Regions from separate parts of the Leucobacter sp. GX0328 genome, predicted to be linked through region 1. Evidence: predicted binding sites of a transcription regulator. Region 1 holds the regulator's gene; the other holds the start of a gene.
The links. The regulator HrcA, encoded in region 1, represses chaperone genes, less so after heat shock. The targets are predictions, from matches to a motif close to TTNGCACTCGNNNNNNNCGAGTGCNAA.

Region 1 (11,031 bases):
GGTGGTTCGGGTGCGGAACCGGGGACCGGCCTCCGCGGGTTGGAGAACTGAGTGGGCCCCGTGCAGGGGCCCACTCAAGGAGGATAGTCTGGATCAGCGTGCTCCCATGAGGTGCTCCATCGCGAGCTGCTGCAGACGGACGAAGCCGAAGCCTCGACCGTCGAAGTACGGCGTCGCGTCGAAGTCCTCGTAGCTCGCGCGGTCGGCCAGCAGATCGTTCAGGGTCTCGCCCGGGGCGAGCGTGGGGGTGCGCAGTTCGGCGACCCGTGCGGCCTCCAGTGCGCTCCGCACCTCGGGGTCCGCGCGGAATGCCGCGGCGCGCTCCTTCAGCAGGAGGTACATGCGCATGTTCGCGGCTACCGACTCCCAGACCCCGTCCGAATCCTCGGTGCGCGACGGCTTGTAGTCGAAGTGGCGCGGGCCGGTGTAGGCGGTGCCGCCCTCGGGCGAGCCGAACTCGAGCAGGTCGACGAGCGAGAACGCGTTCTGCAGATCGCCGTGGCCGAAGACGAGATCCTGATCGAACTTCACCCCGCGCTGACCGTTGAGGTCGATGTGGAAGAGCTTGCCCGCGTCGAGCGCCTGGGCGATGCCGTGGGTGTAGTTGAGGCCCGCCATCTGCTCGTGGCCGGTCTCGGGGTTCAGGCCGACCATCTCGGGGTGCTCGAGCGTCTCGATGAAGCCGAGCGCGTGTCCGATGGTCGGCAGCAGGATGTCGCCGCGCGGCTCGTTCGGCTTGGGCTCGATCGCGAATCGGATGCCGTATCCCTGTTCGCGCACGTACTCCGAGAGCAGGTTCACCGCCTCGCGGTAGCGGGCCAGGGCGGCCTGCACATCCTTCGCCGCATCGTACTCGCTGCCCTCGCGGCCGCCCCACATGACGAAGGTCTCGGCGCCGAGCTCGGCGGCGAGGTCGATGTTGCGCAGCACCTTGCGCAGCGCGAAGCGCCGCACCGAGCGGTCGTTCGATGTGAATCCGCCGTCCTTGAACACGGGGTGGCTGAACAGGTTGGTGGTGATCATCGGGATGACCAGGCCGGTCTCGTCGAGCGCGCCCTTGAGGCGGTCGATCTCTGCACGGCGCTCGGCGTCGCTGCTCTCGAACGGGAAGAGGTCGTCGTCGTGGAAGGTCATGCCCCACACGCCGAGATCGCTCAGGCGGTGCACGGCTTCGACCGTGTCGATCGGTGCGCGGGTCGCGCTGCCGAACTGGTCCTGCGCCTGCCAGCCGAAGGTCCAGAGGCCGAACGAGAACTGGTCTTCACGAGTGGGTGCATGCATGGTCGCTCCTTTGCGAAGGGGATGAAGGATCAAATATGTACTTACTGACAACATATAAGAATCGGCGGGTGCTGTCCAGCGACGGGCGTTGCAGCGCAGTGCGCCCGCGCGGGCCCCACTAGGCTGGTGGCGTGGCAGCAGCGCGTGGTTCGAAGTCCAAGATCCCTCAGCTCGAGTGGACCGCGGCGGCCCCCGCGCCGGTCGTGCTCATCAGCGGTCCCGAGGCGTTCCTCGCCGACCGCGCCACCCACGCGATCCGCGAGGCGCTGCGCGAGTCGCACGGCGAACTCGAGGTCCACGACGTCGACGCGGCATCGTACGCCGCGGGGGAGCTGTTCACGATCGCGAGCCCGTCGCTGTTCGCCGAGCCGCGCCTCATCCGCGTCTCGGGCGTCGAGAAGTGCTCCGACGCCTTCCTCGAAGACGCGAAGCGCTACGTCGAAGCCGCCGCAGACGATACGACGCTGGTGCTCCGGCATTCCGGCGGCCAGCGCGGCAAGGCCCTGCTCGACCGCGTGCGCGCGGGGGCGGGGGCCGGCATCGAAATCGTCTGCCCGGAGATGAAGAAGGATCAGGATCGCCTCGCGTTCGTGCAAGCGGAGTTCCGGCGCCTCGGCGCGCAGATCACCCCCGGAGGCGCTCGCATGCTCGTCGACGCGTACTCCGGCGGCCTCGGCGAGCTCGCCGGGGCGTGCGCCCAGCTCGTCGCCGATGTCGGGCCGCGCATCGCGGAGGCCGAAGTCGGCCGGGCGACCGAGGGCCGTGTCGAGACCACGGGGTTCAAGGTCGCCGATGCGGCGACCGCGGGCCGCGCGGCTGAGGCGCTCGTGCTGCTGCGCCAGGCGCTCTCGACGGGCACCGATCCGATCCCCGTCCTCGCCGCGCTCAACATGAAGGTGCGCGGCATGGCGCGGGTGCACGGCGCGCGAGGATCGAGCGGTCAGCTCGCCTCGCAGCTCGGCATGGCGCCGTGGCAGGTCGATCGCGCGCTGCGCGAGGTGCGCGGCTGGCAGGAGGAGGATCTGGCGCGCGCCGTCGATCTCGCCGCCGAGACCGAATGGCGGTTGAAGGGTGGCAGCAGGGATCCCGAGTACGCGCTCGAGAAGTACGTGCTCTTCATCGCGCGGCGCGGTCGCACCCGCTGACCGTCGCCCCGAAGGCCCGCAGAACGCACGAAAGGCCCCGCCGAAGCGGGGCCTTTCGGAGGATCCGAGAGGTGCGGCTGCTTAGAGCGCGGCGACCTTCGCAGCGAGCTTCGACTTGCGGTTCGCAGCCTGGTTCTTGTGGATGACGCCCTTCGAGACGGCCTTGTCGAGCTTGCGCGCGGCGACCTTCAGGTTGCCTTCGGCAGCGGCCTTGTCGCCGGCGGTGATGGCCTCGCGCGTCTTGCGGATGAGCGTGCGGAGCTCGCTCTTGTACGCGCGGTTGCGCTCGGTAGCCTTCTGGTTGGTCTTGATGCGCTTGATCTGCGACTTGATATTTGCCACGTTGGGGTGATTCCTTACGATTCTTCAGGTCAGTCGGGATTGTTCTGCGCGGTGAGAGAGGGCACCTTGCAGAGGGTGTGGATGATCTCCACACGCAAGCCAAGAATCAACTTTAGCAGATCGCCCCCCGATCGGTGGCAGCGAGGGCCGAAATCTCGCGGCGCGGCGCGCCTCGCCGAACGGCGCCCGCCTGGCCGGTCGCACGGCCGGATCATGCGATAATGGCAGGCGATGTCTCCTCGTAGTGTGAACCCTCCCGTGCCGGCGTCGACCGACCCCGCGAAGATCCGCAACTTCTGCATCATCGCGCACATCGATCACGGCAAGTCGACGCTTGCCGACCGCATGCTCCAGATCACCGGCACGGTGCCCGAGCGCGAGATGCGCGCCCAGTACCTCGACCGCATGGACATCGAGCGCGAGCGCGGCATCACGATCAAGTCGCAGGCCGTGCGCATGCACTGGCAGGCCGACGGGGTCGAGTACGCCCTCAACATGATCGATACGCCGGGCCACGTCGACTTCAGCTACGAGGTCAGCCGATCCCTGGCGGCCTGCGAAGGCGCCATTCTGCTCGTCGATGCGGCCCAGGGCATGGAGGCCCAGACGCTCGCGAACCTCTACCTCGCGATGGAGCACGATCTCGAGATCATCCCCGTGCTCAACAAGATCGACCTGCCGGCGGCGGACCCCGAGCGCGTGGCGCGCGAGATCTCGGACCTCATCGGCGGCGACCCGGCCGACATCCTCGCGGTGTCGGGCAAGACCGGCATGGGCGTCGAGGCCCTGCTCGACCGGGTCGTGGAGCGCATCCCCGCACCGGTCGGCGACGCCGAGGCCCCGGCGCGCGCCATGATCTTCGATTCGGTCTACGACCCCTATCGGGGCGTCGTCACCTATGTGCGCATGGTCGACGGCAAGCTCGCTCCGCGCGAGAAGATCCAGATGATGTCGACCGGCAGCGATCACGAAGCGCTCGAGATCGGCGTGTCGTCGCCCGAACCGCGTGCGACCCGGGGGCTCGCGGTCGGCGAGGTGGGATACCTCATCACGGGCGTCAAGGATGTGCGCCAGTCGAAGGTCGGCGACACGATCACGTCGAAGATCCACGGCGCCGACGAAGCGCTGCCCGGCTATACCGACCCCAAGCCCATGGTCTTCTCGGGCCTCTACCCGATCGACGGCAGCGACTACCCGGCGCTGCGCGAGGCCCTCGACAAGCTGAAGCTCGAAGACGCGGCCCTGCAGTACGAGCCCGAGACCTCCGTGGCGCTCGGCTTCGGCTTCCGCTGCGGCTTCCTCGGCCTCCTGCACCTCGAGATCATCTCCGAGCGCCTGCGCCGCGAGTTCGACCTCGACCTCATCGCGACCGCTCCGAGCGTCGTCTACGAGGTGACTGCGGAGGACGGCACCGAGGTGACGGTGACGAACCCGTCCGAGTACCCCGAAGGCAAGATCGCCTCGGTGCGCGAGCCGATGGTGCGCGTCGCGATCCTCGCCCCGAAGGACTACGTCGGCACGATCATGGAGCTCTGCCAGAGCCGCCGCGGCAGCCTGCTCGGCATGGAGTACCTGGGCGAGCGGGTCGAGCTGCGCTACGCCGTGCCGCTCGGCGAGATCGTCTTCGACTTCTTCGACCACCTGAAGAGCCGCACGCAGGGCTACGCCTCGCTCGACTACGAGCCGATGGGCGAGCAGGAGGCCGATCTCGTCAAGGTCGACATCCTGCTGCAGGGCGACAAGGTCGATGCGTTCAGCGCGATCGTCCACAAGGACAACGCGTACCACTACGGCACCATGATGACCGAGCGCCTGCGCAAGCTGATCCCGAGGCAGCAGTTCGAGGTGCCGATCCAGGCCGCGATCGGCTCGCGCATCATCGCGCGAGAGAACATCCGCGCCATCCGCAAGGATGTGCTCGCCAAGTGCTACGGCGGCGATATCAGCCGCAAGCGCAAGCTGCTCGAGAAGCAGAAGGAGGGCAAGAAGCGCATGAAAATGGTCGGCCGCGTCGAGGTGCCCCAGGAGGCGTTCATCGCCGCGCTGTCCGGAGATGTGGAGGGCAAGGAGGGGTCGAAGAAATGACGAGCTCGAACCGGGACCACGGCGGGCGGCGCAGCAGTCATGTCGGCATGCCGGCCGCGTACGCTTCGATCGGCGCGACCCGCGACCCCGATCTGCTCCGCTTCCCGCCCGAGGGCAGCACGCCCTACGAGGAGGAGCAGCGGCTCGGCAGCGGCGAGGAGCGCTTCCTCTCGGCGTCGAGCCTGCTCATGACCTGGGGCGCGCAGCGCGGCGCCGGCATGACGGTCGAGGTCGTCGAGCGCGGACCCGATGACGAGTACGAAGGCGTCGAGTTCGACGAGCACGGCGTCGCGCAGGCGGCCGCGCCCCGCGAGGACACCTTCGGGCCCGACGGCGAGCCCTATCTGAATGCGGGTACGAGCGCGGATATCGCGCTGCAGGGCGGGATCGCGCGGCGCGTGCTCATCGTCTACACCGTCGACGAGGAGCGCCGCGTCGGATTCGCCTGGGGCACCGGCGATGAGCTCGGCGCGATCGGCGAGCAGCGCTTCGTCGTGGAGCGCCGCGACGACGACACCGTCTGGGCCGTGGCCCGCGGCTTCCTGACCCCGGCCAAGAACGGCCTGCTGGGCCTCAAGGCGCGCGCCGACCTGCGCGCGGCCATCGACGCCGTCAAACTGCAGATCGGCGCGCTGGCGCCGGGCGCCGCCGCGACCGTGACCGCGGGCGCCTCGACGGGCACGGCGCGAGCGGAGGCCGCCGCGGAGCCCGAGGCGACTGCGCAGCCCGCGGAGACGTCGGACCATTCGGAGGCCGCCGCGGAGCCCGTCGATTCGCACGAGAGCGCGACGGGCGAGTAGCGTGCCGTCGGCTCTGCCCGAGGGCGACCCGGCTCCCGAGACCGGTCTGCTCCCCGCGAGCGCCGCCGTCGGTTCGGCCGAACGCGCGTTCGGGGTCTACGTGCACGTGCCCTACTGCCGCGTACGGTGCGGGTACTGCGACTTCAACACCTACACCGCGACCGAGCTCGCCGGCACGAGCCGCGACGACTACGCGGGCGAAGTGCGCGGCGAGCTCGCGTTCGGCGCCGACGTGCTGCGCCGTTCCGGCGTGGTCGAGCGCCCCGTCAGCACCGTCTTCTTCGGCGGCGGAACGCCGACGCTCCTCCCGGCGACCGACCTCGTCTCCATGCTCGCGGGCATCCGCGACGAGTGGGGGCTCGCACCGGGCGCCGAAGTGACCACCGAGGCCAACCCCGACTCCGTCGACGCGGAATACCTCGCGGCCCTCGCCGACGCCGGTTTCACGCGGGTGAGCTTCGGCATGCAGTCCGCGGTGCCGCACGTGCTCGCCACGCTCGACCGCACGCACACGCCCGAGCGCATCCCGCTCGTGACGAGCTGGGCGAAAGCGGCCGGGCTGCAGGTGAGCGTCGATCTCATCTACGGTACGCCGGGGGAGAGCCTCGCCGATTGGGAACGGTCGATCGATGCGGCCCTCGCGACCGAGCCCGACCACATCTCCGCCTACGCGCTGATCGTCGAGCGCGGCACGAAGCTCGCGGCCCAGATCCGCCGCGGCGAGGTGCCCGAACCCGACGACGATCTGCACGCGGAGATGTACGAGCTGGCCGACGGGCGCTTCGCCGCCGCCGGGTTCTCGTGGTACGAGATCAGCAACTGGTCGCGCAGCCCCGAGACCCGGTCTCGGCACAACCTCTCGTACTGGACGGGCGAGGACTGGTGGGCCGCCGGCCCCGGTTCGCACAGCCACGTCGGCGGCACCCGGTGGTGGAACGTGAAGCACCCGGCGGCGTACGCGCAGCGCATGCACGCCGGCGTCTCGCCCGCGCACGCCCGAGAGGTGCTGAGCGACGAGGCCCGGCGCGAGGAGCGCATCCTCCTCGAGACCCGCATCGCCGACGGCCTGCCGATCGCGGTACTCGATGCAGACGAGCGGCGGGCCGTGCCGGGGCTCATCGCCGAGGGTCTCATCGACGGTCGCGCCGCGATCGCCGCCGACGGCACCGCGGGCGGGAGGATCGTTCCGACGCTGCGCGGTCGGCTGCTCGCCGATACCGTCGTGCACCGCTTGCTCGCGGGTTGATCGCGGGCGGGCCGCGTAGCGGGTTCGGCACCGACGGGTTCCCGCGGAATCAGCGGAGCGCGAACGCCGACCGCCGGGATCGGCCGCGAACTCCTCGTGCGTTAGACTGGCACTCAGTCATGGCGAGTGCCAAATGCACCCGAGTGCGACGGGCCGGGCGCGGCCGAGGACTTCACCCCGCAGAGGGTCGACCGATGGGAGAGGATGCGCATGAGCGGTGAACGCAACGTCTCCGAACGCAGTCTCGCCGTGCTGCACGCGATCGTGGGCGACTACATCGCGTCGAGCGAGCCCGTCGGGTCGAAGGCCATCGTCGACCGGCACAGCTTCGGCGTGTCGGCGGCCACCATCCGCAACGACATGGCGCTGCTCGAGGAGGACGAGCTGATCGCCCAGACGCACACCTCGTCGGGGCGCGTCCCCACGGACAAGGGGTATCGGCTGTACGTCGACACGCTCGCGAAGATCCGTCCGCTCACAACGGCGCAGCGCGCAGCCATCACACGGTTCCTCGGCGAATCGAGCGATCTCGACGATGCCATGGTGCGCTCGGTGCGGCTGCTCGCGCAGCTCACGAACCAGGTCGCGGTGGTGCAGTACCCCTCGCTGCGCCGTACGACCATCCGGCACATCGACCTGGTCGTCCTCGGCCAGGACCGGGTGCTCTCGGTACTCATCCTCGGCAGCGGCGTCGTCGAGCAGCAGATGACCCGTCTGCCGGCATCGTTCGTGACCGAGACCTGGGTGCACGGGCTGCGCGACCGGCTGGCCGACGCCATCGTCGGCGCCGACGTCGACGCCGGCATCGCAGCGCTCTCCGCGCTCGGCGACACGATCGCCGAATGGGCGCATCCGCAGGAGACCGACCTCGTCAGGCTGCTGCTCGAGCTCGTGAGCGCGCAGCTGCAGGCGAACCGGAGCGAGAAGATCGTCATCTCGGGCGCCGCGAACCTCTCCCGGCCCGAGGAGTTCTCGGGATCCCTGCACACCGTGCTCGAGGCGATCGAAGAGCAGGTCACCCTGCTGCGGCTCTTCGGCGAGCTCGTGCAGGACGAGCGCGAGGTCTCGGCCTCGATCGGCCGCGAGAACGCCCCGTACGGGCTGCAGGCGACCTCCGTGATCGCGTCGAGCTACGAGAGCGACGGCGCATCGTCGTCGCGACTCGGAGTGCTCGGCCCGCTGCGCATGGACTACGCGGGGAACATGGCCGCGGTGCGCGCGGTCGCACGATACCTGAACCGTCTGCTCGACGAAGACCATTGACCTCGGCGCGCGGGCAGCGCGCCGCTTGAACACGACACCATCTGCTGAGGAGCGAGAACGTGGCCGATCACTACGAAACGCTGGGAGTCTCTCGTGAGGCGACCCCCGAAGAGATCAAGAAGGCGTACCGCCGTCTCGCGCGCGAGCTGCACCCCGACGTGAACCCGAGCGAGGAGGCGTCCGAGCGCTTCAAGGCGGTCACCCACGCCTACGACGTGCTGAGCGATCCCGAGCAGCGCCAGCGCTACGACGTCGGCGGCGACGCGAACGGCGGCATGGGCGGCTTCGGCGACATCTTCGAGACGTTCTTCGGCGGGGGCGGCTTCGGCGGGGGCCAGCGAGGCCCGCGCTCCCGCTCCGAACGCGGCGACGACGCCATGATCCGCGTCGACGTCGCGCTCGACGAGGTCATCTTCGGCTCGCAGCGCGACATCACCGTCAACACGGCCGTGCTGTGCGACACGTGCCAGGGCAGCTGCTGCCAGCCCGGCACGCACCCCGTCACCTGCGACGTCTGCGGCGGCCAGGGACAGGTGCAGCGCCAGGTGCGCTCGCTGTTCGGCAACGTCGTGACGATGCACCCCTGCGGCAGCTGCCAGGGCTACGGCACCGTCATCGAGCATCCGTGCATCACCTGCGGCGGCAAGGGCCGCGTGCGCGAACGGCGCACGATCCCGGTCGACATCCCCTCCGGCATCGACACGGGCACCCGCCTCCAGATGCGCGGCGGCGGCGAGGTCGGCCCGGGCGGCGGCCCGAACGGCGACCTCTTCATCGAGTTCCGGGTCACCCACCACGACATCTTCAGCCGCGACGGCGACGACCTGCTGTGCACCATGCAGGTGTCGATGACCGACGCCATCCTCGGCGTGCAGTCGAAGCTCGAGGGCCTCGACGGGGAGATCCCCGTTGAAATCGAGGCCGGGGTGCAATCGGGCGACATCATCACGGTGCGCGGGCGCGGCATCCAGGGGCTGCGCACGACGAACCGCGGTGACCTCAAGATCGCGGTGCAGGTCGCGACTCCGACGAAGCTCTCGAAGCGGGAGCAGGATCTGGTGCGGCAGCTCGCCGCGCTCCGGAAGGACGACGCGCCGCATCTCGGCGAGTTCCACCAGAGCTTCTTCGGCAAGATCAGGGACCGCTTCTTCCGCTAGGAGGCGAGCGCGAGATGGCCAACCTCTACTACCGCGAAGACCTCGACGACAGTGCCTTCGGCGCCGGCGCGACCGTCGAGGTCGTCGGCGACGAAGCGCGTCACGCCGTGAAGGTCTCGCGCCTGCGCCTCGGAGAGCGGATCTCGGTGGGCAACGGCTCCGGTGCGATCGGCTCGGGCGAGGTGGTGACGCTGGAGCGGGACCGCTTCTCGGTGCGTCTCGACACGGGGCACGCCGCGCCCGCGCCCGCGCAGCGCGTGGTGCTCGTGCAGGCGCTCGCGAAGGGCGACCGCGACGAGCGGGCCGTCGAGCAGGCCACCGAGTTCGGCGTCGACGCGATCGTGCCGTGGGAGGCTTCGCGCTCCGTGTCGCGGTGGGGGGCCGAGAAGGCCGATAAGGGCGTCGCGAAGTGGGCGCGCATCGCCCGCGAGGCCTCGAAGCAGTCGCTCCGCGCCCGCATTCCGGGCATCGACCGGCCCGTAGGTCTGCCGGAGCTCTGCACCCTCGCCGGTGCCGCGGGCACCGAGGTCATCGCGCTGCATCCGCGCAGCGGCGCTCGACTCTCCGAGTGGGCGAACGGCGGCGCGGCGCGCGCCGCGCACGAGATCGTGCTCGTGGTCGGCCCGGAGGGCGGCTTCGCCGACGCCGAACTCGATGCCCTGGAGGCCGCCGGTGCGCGTACGCTCGTGCTCGGCGATACGGTGTTGCGCACCTCGTCGGCGGGCCCCGCCGCCCTCGCGGTGCTGGCTACGGCGCTCGGCCGCTGGTAGAGCCCTCGGCGGCGACGCCGCGCCTCAAGGCGCTTGCGGCGGCAGGTCGTCGAACGGGTCGGTGCACGGGAAGCCCCTGCACGGCAGCAGCGGTGCGCGCGGCGCAGTGCCGGGCGGCGGCGCGAGCAGTTCAGCCGCCCGTTCGGCGTCGACGAACTGGATGCCCTTCGTCGTCATGACGCTGCGACCGACCTCGCACTCCGCATCGTAGGGCGGCTGCTCGTAGTCGAAGGCGCGCAGCGCTTCGACCGAGAACTCTTCCATGAGGGCGTGCGCGGCCCCGCTCCACGAATTCTCCAGGTCGGCTCCGGCAGCGGTCCGAGGGTACTTCTGCACCTCCGATACCGTGGCCGAGGCGATGGTCGGCGACGTCAGCCGGCCCAGCCTGGGGCCGCGCACCACGAGATCGTAGGTGACCCCCGCGATGAGCGGCACCTCGGTGCCCGGGTCGCTCGAGCAGGCGACCCGCTGGCGCGAGACGAACCGGCCGCAGTCGCTGACCTGCTTCGGCACGATCACCCGGCGCTCGCGGATCAGCTTCTTGCCGATCGTGCACGACGACACCTCGCTCGCGGGGAAGAGCGGGTTCGCGAGCGGCAGACCGACGCCGACGAGCAGCGCCCCGAGCACCGCCACTGCGGGGAGCCCGAGCGCAGTCCGTCGGAGACGTCGGCGCGACGGGGGCCCGCCGCTCCGCTCGGTCGAGGTTTCGGTCACCGCTTCATTCTGCCAGAACGCGGAATGCGGGCCCGTCGACCCCTGGGGCCCGGAACGCCGCGGCGGACCTCGCTGTAGACTTGAGCGCATGGCAGAAGAAACCGTGTTCGGCAAGATCGTCTCGGGCGAGATCCCGGTCGAGATCATCGCCGAGACCGACCGCGTCATCGCATTCCCCGATATCGCCCCCCAGGCGCCGCTGCACGTGCTCGTCGTGCCGAAGTC
Region 2 (11,031 bases), on a different contig from region 1:
TTGCGGTACCAGCGGTGGATGTCGGACGTGCGCGCGTCGACGTAGACCGAGAAGTCGAACAGGTCGCTGACCGCGACCGGATGCTCCATCGACGCCGGGCGCAGCACGTTGAGCCCCTCGACGATGAGGATGTCGGGGCGGCGCACCACGGCGTACTCTCCGGGCACGATGTCGTAGATGAGGTGGCTGTAGATCGGCGCGCACACCTCGGGCACCCCGGCCTTCACCTGCGACACGAAGCGCAGCAGGGATCGCCGGTCGTACGACTCGGGGAAGCCCTTGCGCGAGGCGATGCCGCGGCGCCGCAGCTCGGCGTTCGGGTACAGGAACCCGTCGGTCGTGACGAGCGACACGTTCGGCGTCTCGGGCCAGCGCGCGAGCAGGTCGCGTAGAATACGGGCCACGGTCGACTTGCCGACCGCCACCGAACCGGCGATGCCGATGACGAACGGGCTCTGCTGCTCATCCGGATGCTGCAGGAAGCCGCGGGTGCGGTTGTGCATCTCGCGCGCCGCCAACGCGTACTGGTTGATGAGCCGACTGAGCGGCCGGTACACCTCGGCGATCTCGGTGAGGTCGAGCGGCTCGCCGAGGCCGCGGAACGCCCGCACTTCCTCCTCGGTCAGCGGCATGGGAGTGGTGTCCGCGAGGCGCGACCATTCCTCGCGCCCGATCTCGGTGAACGGCGTGAGGAATTCGGGTCGGATCAACGCCTGGGTGTCGGTTCCGATTTCGCCGGTCTCGGCGCTGCTGTCAGTCATCGTCCATCAATCGTGCCACTAAAATATTCCTCATGTGTGGAATCGTCGGATATGTCGGCCCGAATAGTACGGTCGACGCGCTGATCGGTGGCCTGCGCCGCCTGGAATACCGCGGATACGACTCGGCGGGCATCGCCGTGTACGACGACACCGGTCAGATCGCCGTGCGCAAGCGCTCGGGCAAGCTCGCGCGCCTCGAAGAGCTGCTCGAGGCCGCCCCCCTCGCGGCCGCGGGCACCGGGATCGGCCACACCCGGTGGGCGACCCACGGCGGCCCCACCGACGAGAACGCGCACCCGCACCTCGGCGACGACGGCAAGCTCGCGCTCATCCACAACGGCATCGTCGAGAACTTCGCCGAACTGCGCGCGGAGCTCGCGGGAGAGGAGTTCCACGGTGAGACCGACACCGAGGTCGTCGCCGTGCTGCTGGGCCGCGAGGTCGCCCGCACCGGCGATCTCGAATCCGCGTTCCGCGGCGTCGTGAAGCGTCTCGAGGGCACCTTCACGCTGCTCGCGATGCACCGGGACGAGCCCGGCAAGGTGGTCGCCGCCCGGCACCACTCGCCGCTCGTCGTCGGCCTCGGCGACGGCGAGAACTTCCTCGGCTCCGACGTCGCCGCATTCGTCAGCTCGACGCGTCGCGCCGTCGCTGTCGACGAGGACAACATCGCGATCATCACGCCCGAGGGCGTGCGCATCACCGACTTCGACGGCGCTGCGGTCGAGTTCGCCGAGTTCGAGGTCGAGTGGGATGCCGATGCGGCCGACAAGGGCGGCTGGTCGTCGTTCATGGCGAAGGAGATCAACGAGCAGCCCGAGGCGGTCGCGAACACCGTGCGCGGCCGCCTCTCGGGCCGCGCGGTCGTCGTGCCCGAGCTCACTCCGCTCGATGACCGCCTGAAGGAGATCGACCGCATCGTCATCATCGCCTGCGGTACCGCATCGTACGCGGGACAGGTCGGTTCGTACGCGATCGAGCAGTGGGCGCGCGTGCCCGTCGAGGTGCAGCTCAGCCACGAGTTCCGCTACCGCGAGCCGGTGCTCAGCGATCGCACCCTCGTCATCTCGGTCAGCCAGTCGGGCGAGACGATGGATACGCTCATGGCCGTGAAGTACGCGATCGAGCGCGGCACCACGACCGTCTCGGTGTGCAACACGCAGAGCGCCACCATTCCGCGCGAGTCGGATGCGGCCGTGTACACGCACGCCGGCCCCGAGGTCGCCGTCGCGTCGACGAAGGCCTTCACCGCCCAGATCACTGCGCTCTACCTCATCGGTCTGCACCTCGGCCGCGTGCGCGGCACCCTCTCGGACGACGATTCGGCCACGGCCGTCGCCGAGTTCGAGACGCTGCCCGAGAAGGTGCGCGAGGCCGTCGACACCCACGAGCAGATCGCTCAGCTCGCGCACTGGATGGCCGACACCCGCTCGGTGCTCTTCCTCGGCCGCCACGTCGGCTTCCCGATCGCCCTCGAAGGCGCGCTGAAGCTGAAGGAGATCGCCTACATCCATGCGGAGGGCTTCGCCGCGGGCGAGCTGAAGCACGGCCCGATCGCGCTCATCGACCACGGCCAGCCCGTGTTCGTGCTCGTGCCGAGCCCGCGCACCGCGCCGCTCATGCACTCGAAGGTCGTCTCGAACATCCAGGAGATCCGCGCACGCGGTGCCCGGGTGATCGCGATCGTCGAGAAGGGCGACACCGCGGTGCTGCCGTACGCCGACGACGTCATCCGCATCCCGCTCTCGGATCCGCTGTTCGACCCGATCCTGCAGGTCGTGCCGCTGCAGTGGTTCGCGCTCGAGCTGTCGACCGCGAAGGGCCTCGACGTCGATCAGCCGCGCAACCTCGCGAAGTCCGTCACCGTCGAGTAGCGTTCGCAGCATGATCGTCGGCATCGGCGTCGACACGGTCGACATCCCGCGCTTCGAGCGGCAGCTCGAGCGCACCCCGGCGCTGCTCGAACGGCTCTTCACGCCGACCGAGCGCGGGCTGTCGCTCGTCTCGCTCGCCGCGCGCTTCGCCGCCAAGGAGGCGCTGATCAAGGCGCTTGGCGGCTCGGGCGAACTGCGCTGGCACGACATGAGCGTCGCCAGGGATCGGGGCGATGCGCCGGCGTTCATCTCGACGCCGCGCTTCGCCGAGGCGCTCGCCGAGAAGGGCGCGCATCGCGCGCACCTCTCGATGACGCACGACGCCGGCGTCGCCACCGCGTTCGTCATCATCGAGCGCGACCCGCACGCGGAGACCCCCGGGGGAGGCGCGCGATGACGCGGCTCGAGATCGCCGACCCGGATGCGATGCACGACCTCGGCCTGCGGCTGGGGCGCGTGCTCGCTGCCGGCGACCTGCTCATCCTGACCGGGCCGCTCGGCGCGGGCAAGACGACGCTCACGCGCGGCATCGGCGAGGGCCTCGGCGTACGCGGGCCCGTGCAGAGCCCGACCTTCGTGCTCGCGCGCACCCACCCGTCGCTCGTCGGCGGTGCTCCGCTCGTGCACCTCGACGCCTACCGTCTGAACGATGCGACCGAGCTCGACGACCTCGACATCGACTTCGAGGCCTCCGTCGTCGTCGCCGAGTGGGGCGCCGGCCTCATCGACGAGCAGGAGTCGTGGGTCGAGATCGTGATCGAGCGCCCGGTCGGCGCGGGGGAGGCCGTCGATGCGGGCGCGGGGCCCGAGGCGGAAACCGACGCGGAGCACGAGCTCGTCGAACCGCGCATCGTCACCATCGCCGGGCACGGGCCCCGATGGCAGAGGGGAGTGCTCGCATGACCGACGCGCACAGCGATATCGCGGCGCCCGAGCTCGGCGGGCAGGTGCTGCTCGCGATCGACACGGCCATCGGCACGAGCATCGCGCTCGGCGCCGACGGGCGCATCACCGAGGTCTCGAGCGACGACCCCCGCGGCCACGCCGAGCTCATCGGCCCGCTGCTCGCCGAGGTCTTCGACCGCTCGGGCGTCGCGCCCGAGCGGGTGACCGGCGTCGTCGCAGGTATCGGGCCCGGCCCGTTCACCGGGCTCCGCGTCGGCATCGCCGCCGCGCACGTCTTCGCGCAGTCGCGCGCCGTGCCGCTCCTGCCGTTGCAGGGACACGAGGCCGTCGCGCTCGATCACCTGCGGGGCGCCGAAGCCGGCGTGCGCGTCGTGCAGGATGCCCGGCGGCGCGAACTATTCGTCACCGACTACTCGGGCGTCGACTGGGCGGGCATCCCCGTGCGCAGCGACGGGCCGCGACTCGTCGCCCGCACCGACCATGCCCCGGTCGTAGGCGAGATCTGGCCCGAGCGCATTCCGGCGAGCGGGCTCGTGCGCCTCGCCGCCCGTCGCCTGGCCGCCGGCCTCGCCTTCGAATCCGACCGCGCCCTGTACATCCGCCAGCCCGACGTGCTCGTGTCGTCGGGGCCGAAGAAGGTCATTCCGAGTGCTTGATGCGGTGGCGGGCGAGCTCTCGATCCGCTCGGCCGAAGAATCGGATCTCGACGCGATCCTCGCGATCGAACGCGCCGTGTTCGGCGGCGAGGCCTGGAGCGAGGGCGCGCTGCGCTCGGAGCTCACGGGCGACTTCCGCCGCTATATCGTGCTCGTCGATGAAGCCGGGGCCGTGCAGGGCTACGCCGGCCTTCTCGCGGTAGGCGACGACGGCGACATCCAGACCATCGCGCTCGCACCCGCCGTGCGCGGTGCGGGCCACGGCAGACGCCTCATGGATGAACTGCTCGACGAGGCCGACCGACGGGGCACCCGCCAGGTGTTTCTCGAAGTGCGCGCCGACAACCCGCCCGCCCGGGGCCTCTACGCCTCGCTCGGCTTCGCGGAGATCGGCGTGCGCCCCCGCTACTATCAACCCGACGACGTCGACGCCGTGGTCATGCGGCTGAATCTGGAGGACCGGCGATGAGCCCGAACCGCGAGCCTCTCGGGAGCGCTCATGGCACGAGTGTCGAGCCGCTCGGCAGTGCTTATGGCACGAGCGTCGAGCCGCTCGTGCTCGGCATCGAGACCAGCTGCGACGAGACCGGCGTTGGTATCGTGCGCGGCCGCACGCTGCTCGCCAATGCGATCGCGTCGTCGATGGAGGAGCATGCACGATTCGGCGGCGTCGTGCCCGAGGTCGCCGCGCGTGCGCACCTCGAAGCGATGACCCCGACCATCGACCGCGCGCTCGCAGACGCCGGCGTGACGCTCGACGAGATCGACGCCGTCGCGGTGACCTGCGGCCCCGGCCTCGCCGGCGCGCTCATGGTGGGCGTCTCCGCCGCGAAGGCGCTCGCGGTCGCGCGCGGGCTGCCCCTCTACGCCGTGAACCACCTCGTCGGCCACGTCGGCGCCGACCTGCTGCAGAGCGAGGGGCTGCGCCCCGCCGTCGGCGACATCGGCGAGCTCGAACTGCCGACGGTCGCGCTGCTCGTGTCGGGCGGCCATACGTCGCTGCTCGTCGTGCGCGACCTCACGGGCGACGTCGAGATGCTCGGCGAGACGATCGACGATGCCGCCGGCGAGGCCTTCGACAAGGTCGCCCGCCTGCTCGGGCTGCCCTACCCCGGCGGCCCCCAGATCGACCGCGCCGCCGCAGACGGCAATCCGACGGCGATCCGCTTCCCCCGCGGCCTGACGCTGCCGAAGGATATGGCGAAGAACCGCTACAACTTCTCGTTCTCGGGGCTCAAGACCTCGGTCGCCCGCTGGGTGGAGAAGCGCGAGGCCGAGGGGCTCGAAGTGCCCGTCGCCGATGTCGCCGCGAGCTTCAGAGAGGCCGTCGTCGACGTGCTGCTCACGAAGGCGCTCGCCGCGTGCGCCGACCTCGGCGTACCGCGGCTGCTGCTCGGCGGGGGCGTCGTCGCGAATGCGCGCCTGCGCGAGGTCGCCGCGGAGCGCTGCGCCGCCGCGGGCGTCGAGCTGCGCGTGCCGCCGCTGTCGCTGTGCACCGACAACGGGGCGATGATCGCATCGCTCGGCGCGCAGCTCGTGGCGGCCGGCCACGCGCCGTCATCGCTCGGCTTCGGCGCCGACTCGACGCTGCCGGTCACCGAGATCCAGGTCGCCTAGACCCGTCGCCTGCTCGACTCGTCGACTGCAGGCTGCCCGCCCTGCCGCCTGCCCGCCCTGCCGGCTGTTTACCCCGCCCGAACTTCGGCTCTCACCCGTATTTCGGATCGCATCCCCGGTTCTCATCCGAAATACGGGTGAGAGCCGAAGTTCGGGCGCAGGTGTCCGTCAGCAGCGCTCGGCGAGGAGCGCGACGTGGCGCTCGCCCTCGCGGGTGAGGAACAGCGTCGCGCTCCGCGATCCCTGCAGCTTCAGACGCGACCGCAGCTGCGCAGGGTCGACGTCGGCGCCCCGCTTCTTGATCTCCAGGCGACCGATTTCGCGCGCGGCGAGCGCCTTGCGCAGCTGCTTCTCCTTCGCCGGCAGCCGCTCGAGCACGCGAAAGGCGGCGGCGAACGGCGTCGGGACGAGCTCGTCGCCCGTGAGATAGGCGATGCGCGCGCTGACCATGCCCGCCCCCAGCTGCTCGGCGAGCAGCCCGATGAGGCGCGCGCGGATGACGGCGCCGTCGGGCTCGTAGAGGAACTCGCCGAGGCCGCGCGCCTCGGCATCGGGAGTGTCGGCCGAAGCGGTGAGCTCGTGCACGTGGTCATCGCCATCGCGGCCCGAGCGGTGCACGAGCGCCGCGCGACCGATGCCGGGTCGCGCGGCGGCGCCGAACCACAGCCCCATCTCGACGAGCTGCCCGTCGCTCGACACCCACTGCGCCTCGGCGTTCTCGGGGATGAGGTCGCGGTCGAGCCCCGGGCCGAGCTTCACCCCGGTCGGCATCCGGTCGCCGTGCGAGAAGGCGAAGCCGAGCGAGGGGGAGTAGTCCCCGTGCGAAGCGAGGCGTCTCGTATCCCGATGCCCGGCCGTGCGTCGGGCGGGGTCGAGGAAGGCGCCGTCGACGCCGTGCGCGAGCGGCAGCGCCTCCGCGTCGCCCACCCGCACCTCGGCGTCGCAGCCGACCGCCCGCAGGTTGTGCGCCGCCAGTCGTGCCGTGAACGGGTCGAGCTCGACCGGGGCGGGAGTGAGACCCGCGCCTGCGATCGCGAGCGACTCGGCTCCGATGCCGCAGCCCAGGTCGGCGACCGATGCGCAACCCGCGCGCGCGAAGCGAGCCGCATGCAGCGCCGCGATCGGCGCGCGGGTCGCCTGTTCGAGCCCCGCGGGCGTGAAGAGCAGCCGCGAGGCGAGTGCGCCGAACTTCGCCCGCGCGCGGCGCCGCAGGTCGGCCTGCGTGAGCAGTGCCGAGACCTCGTCGGGTTCTGCTCCCGCGCGCCGCAGTGCGGCGCCGACGGCGGAGGGGTCGCTGCCGCCCGCGATCTCGGCCTCGACGCCCCGGAGGCGTTCCGCGCCGTCCGGGGCGAGCAGGGCCCGCCAGCCGGGCGGCCCGTCGGGGCCGTCTGCGCGCGTCATGCTCGGGTGCGGGGCGGGTCAGTATGCGTAGGAATCGTCCCAGGCGCCTTCCATGCCCGAGATGGCGGCGCCCATCGTGCCGAGCATGATGAAGATGAAGCCGATGTAGAAGATGAAGAACAGCGCGACCATGGCGAGCGAGGCGTAGCCGATGATGGTGCCGGTGAGGGCGAGGCCGCGGCCGGCGTCGCCGTTGCGCTTGATCTGGCTGAGGGCCATGTGCCCGAAGACGATCGCGGCGATCGGCGACAGGAAGGCGAGCACGATGGAGACGAGCGCGAAGGCATTGGTCGCGGCGAGCGTCGTGGCGCCGGCAGGAGCGGTGGCGGGCGGCGCGGGGAGCGGGGCGACGTAGGGGGCGGGTTCCGAGCCCGCGACGACGGCCTCGGGGAACTGCGCCGAGGGGAGCTGCATGTCGGGCAGCGGGACCGTGGGCTGTGCGGACGTGGGCTGCGGGGTGTCGGGGGTCGTCATGGTTTCCTCGATTCCGGTCGGCCGAGCAGGCGCGCTCAGGCGTCGCCGTCGATTATTCCACACCGCCGTTTCGCGCCGCCGTTCTCGAGGCGGGCGGCCGCAGGGCGGCGGCGGCCGTTCGCTGAGCGCGATCCCCGGCCGAATCATTGGCACTCACCTTGCGAGAGTGCCAGCGACGGCCATAGACTTTGCTGCAGAGCCCGACCGAAGTGGTGGGGCGCGAGAGTCACCTTGTCATCAGAAAGAGGTCAACCGTGTCGGTAGCCATCAAGCCGCTCGAAGATCGTATCGTCATCAAGCAGGTCGAGGCGGAGCAGACCACCGCTTCGGGTCTCGTGATCCCGGACAGTGCGAAGGAGAAGCCCCAGGAGGGCGAGGTCGTCGCAGTCGGCCCCGGCCGCGTCTCGGACAGCGGCACCCGCATCCCCGTCGACGTTGCCGTCGGCGACATCGTGATCTACTCGAAGTTCGGCGGCACCGAGGTCAAGGCCGGCGGCCAGGACTACCTCGTGCTCTCGAGCCGCGACATCCTCGCGGTCATCGAGCGCTGAGCGCTCACCGAGCACTCGCCCTGAGGGCGCGCACCGCGCCCGGGCATCAGCAGGAGCCCGTCGGGATCATCCCGGCGGGCTCCTGCGCGTTCGCAGGCGGGTTCGCGGAAGCGTTCCCGGTGCGCGATCCATCCCCGCCCGCGCCCTAGACTGGTGCGGATGAGCAGCACACGCACCGGCCTGGCCTTCGGCATCGGGGCGTACGCCTTCTGGGGCGCCTTCCCCTTCTACTTCACCCTCATCGCGGTCGTGAACCCGCTCGAGGTGGTGCCGTGGCGGGTCGCCACCACCTTCGCCGTCTGCATCGTCGCGGTGACCGTGCTGCGCAGATGGCGCCTCGTCCGGGCGATCCTGCGCACCCCGAAGCAGTTCGGCTGGTTCGCGCTGTCTTCGCTCATGCTCTACGCCAACTGGCAGATCTTCATCATCGGCGTCATCACCGGCCACGTCATCGAGACCGCGCTCGGCTACTTCATCAACCCGCTCTTCACGATCGTGCTCGGCGTCATCTTCCTGAAGGAGCGCCTCAGCCGCCTGCAGTGGACCGCGGTCGCGATCGCGGCGGTGAGCGTGCTCGTCTCGGCGATCGCCTACGGCTCGTTCCCCTGGATCGCGCTCGGCCTCGCGTTCTCGTTCGGCATGTACGGGCTGCTGCGCAAACGCACGGGCGAGGTCGACGGCATCACCGGCCTCATGATCGAGACCCTCGCCTCCGCGCCGATCGCAGTCGTCCAGCTCGTGCTGGTCGGCGTCTTCGCGGGGCTCACCGGCCTCTCGCACGGCACCGGCATCACGGTGCTGCTGATGCTGAGCGGCGTGATGACCGCGATCCCGCTCGTGCTCTTCGGCGAGGCCGCCAGGCGGCTGCCCCTGTCGACGCTCGGCTTCATCCAGTTCCTCACCCCGATCATCAACTTCCTCTACGGCTACTTCGTGCTGCACGAGGAGATGACCTTCGGGCGCTGGGCCGGCTTCCTCGGCGTCTGGTGCGCGCTCGCGATCCTCGTGTTCGACATGGTCAGAACGGGGCGGCGGCAGGCCGCGGTCTTCCGGGAATAGGGCGTTCGCCCGAGGCGCAGCCGTTCCGAGGCCGCACCCGCCGCGATCCCTTACACTGAATAGTGGTACGGCGGCCGCCCGCATCAGTCGACCCCGCGCCCCCAGGCCCAGCCACAACATAGATGAGGTTTTATGGAACAGCGTGACCCCTTCGCGTTCACCGGTCTGACTTATGATGACGTGCTGCTGCTCCCCGCGCACACGGACGTCATTCCGAGCGAGGCGGATACGTCGACCCAGCTCACCAAACGCATCCGCCTCGGCATCCCGCTCATCTCGGCGGCGATGGACACCGTGACCGAGACCCGCATGGCCGTTGCGCTCGCGCGCCAGGGCGGCATGGGCATCCTGCACCGCAACCTGTCGATCCAGGATCAGGCCGAGATGGTCGACCGGGTCAAGCGCAGCGAAGCGGGCATGATCACGAACCCCGTCACCACCACGATCGACGCGACGGTCGCCGAGGTCGACGCGCTCTGCGGCGAGTACCGCGTATCGGGTCTGCCCGTCGTCGACCAGAACGGCACGCTGCTCGGCATCATCACCAACCGCGACATGCGGTTCATCGCCCCCAGGGATCGCGCGAACGTGCGTGTCGAGGACGCTATGACGCGCATGCCGCTCATCACTGCGCCGACCGGCATCTCGCGCGCCGACGCCGCGGCGATCTTCAGCAAGCACAAGATCGAGAAGCTGCCCCTCGTCGATGACGCGGGCAAGCTCACCGGTCTCATCACGGTCAAGGACTTCGACAAGGAGGAGGAGTACCCGAACTCGGCGAAGGACGATGCGGGGCGCCTGCTCGTCGGTGCCGCGGTCGGCTTCTTCGGTGACGCGTGGAAGCGCGCGGGCGCCCTCGTCGACGCGGGCGTCGACGTCATCATCGTCGACACCGCCAACGGCGACAGCCGCGGCGTGCTCGAGATCATCGCGAAGATCAAGGCCGACCCCGCATTCGCGCGTGTCGACGTCATCGGCGGCAACGTCGCGACCTATGCCGGTTCGAAGGCGCTCGTCGAGGCCGGGGCCGACGCGGTCAAGGTCGGCGTCGGCCCCGGCTCGATCTGCACCACCCGCGTCATCGCCGGCGTCGGCGTGCCGCAGGTGACCGCGGTCTACGAGGCGGCCAAGGCGGCGACGCCGGCGGGCGTTCCGGTGATCGCCGACGGCGGTCTGCAGTACTCGGGCGACGTGGCGAAGGCCCTCGTCGCCGGCGCATCCTCGGTGATGATGGGGTCGCTCCTCGCGGGCACCGACGAGAGCCCGGGCGAGCTCGTGCTGCTCGGCGGCAAGCAGTACAAGAACTACCGCGGCATGGGGTCGCTGGGCGCCCTCCAGACGCGCGGCGAGCGCACCTCATACTCGAAGGATCGCTACTTCCAGGCCGACGTGCCGAGCGATGAGAAGCTCATCGCCGAGGGCATCGAGGGCCAGGTCGCCTACCGCGGCTCGGTCGGCACGGTGGTGCACCAGATGGTCGGCGGGTTGCGCCAGTCGATGTTCTACGTCGGTTCGCGCTCCATCGACGAGCTCAAGGAGCGCGGCGAGTTCGTGCGCATCACCTCCGCCGGGCTCAAGGAATCGCACCCCCACGACGTGCAGATGGTCGTCGAGGCGCCCAACTACCGGCGCTAGATACGGCACTTCCCGGAAGGGGGCGGAGCGGCTTGAACTGCTCCGCCCCCTTCCGCCGTCTGTCAGGAGCGAGCGGATAGACTGGCAGGGTGAGCAA

Region 2: groES (co-chaperone GroES) is a predicted target of HrcA. The motif match lies at 7,836-7,862, and genes of this name have one in related genera.

What each region holds. Positions count from the first base shown of each region.
Region 1 is NZ_JBSGPC010000004.1:59,985-71,015, reverse strand. It holds gene xylA (xylose isomerase) at 94-1,281, opposite strand; gene holA (DNA polymerase III subunit delta) at 1,413-2,426, shown strand; gene rpsT (30S ribosomal protein S20) at 2,508-2,768, opposite strand; gene lepA (translation elongation factor 4) at 3,000-4,853, shown strand; gene ACUYTF_RS12720 (DUF1990 family protein) at 4,850-5,653, shown strand; gene hemW (radical SAM family heme chaperone HemW) at 5,655-6,899, shown strand; gene hrcA (heat-inducible transcriptional repressor HrcA) at 7,110-8,162, shown strand; gene dnaJ (molecular chaperone DnaJ) at 8,222-9,319, shown strand; gene ACUYTF_RS12700 (16S rRNA (uracil(1498)-N(3))-methyltransferase) at 9,334-10,089, shown strand; gene ACUYTF_RS12695 (hypothetical protein) at 10,114-10,806, opposite strand; gene ACUYTF_RS12690 (HIT domain-containing protein) at 10,895-11,031, shown strand, end outside.
Region 2 is NZ_JBSGPC010000001.1:241,645-252,675, reverse strand. It holds gene coaA (type I pantothenate kinase) at 1-761, opposite strand, end outside; gene glmS (glutamine--fructose-6-phosphate transaminase (isomerizing)) at 794-2,635, shown strand; gene ACUYTF_RS01090 (holo-ACP synthase) at 2,646-3,032, shown strand; gene tsaE (tRNA (adenosine(37)-N6)-threonylcarbamoyltransferase complex ATPase subunit type 1 TsaE) at 3,029-3,538, shown strand; gene tsaB (tRNA (adenosine(37)-N6)-threonylcarbamoyltransferase complex dimerization subunit type 1 TsaB) at 3,535-4,197, shown strand; gene rimI (ribosomal protein S18-alanine N-acetyltransferase) at 4,190-4,666, shown strand; gene tsaD (tRNA (adenosine(37)-N6)-threonylcarbamoyltransferase complex transferase subunit TsaD) at 4,663-5,814, shown strand; gene ACUYTF_RS01065 (THUMP-like domain-containing protein) at 5,983-7,215, opposite strand; gene ACUYTF_RS01060 (DUF4190 domain-containing protein) at 7,234-7,689, opposite strand; gene groES (co-chaperone GroES) at 7,944-8,240, shown strand; gene rarD (EamA family transporter RarD) at 8,400-9,299, shown strand; gene guaB (IMP dehydrogenase) at 9,432-10,934, shown strand; gene ACUYTF_RS01040 (GuaB3 family IMP dehydrogenase-related protein) at 11,024-11,031, shown strand, end outside.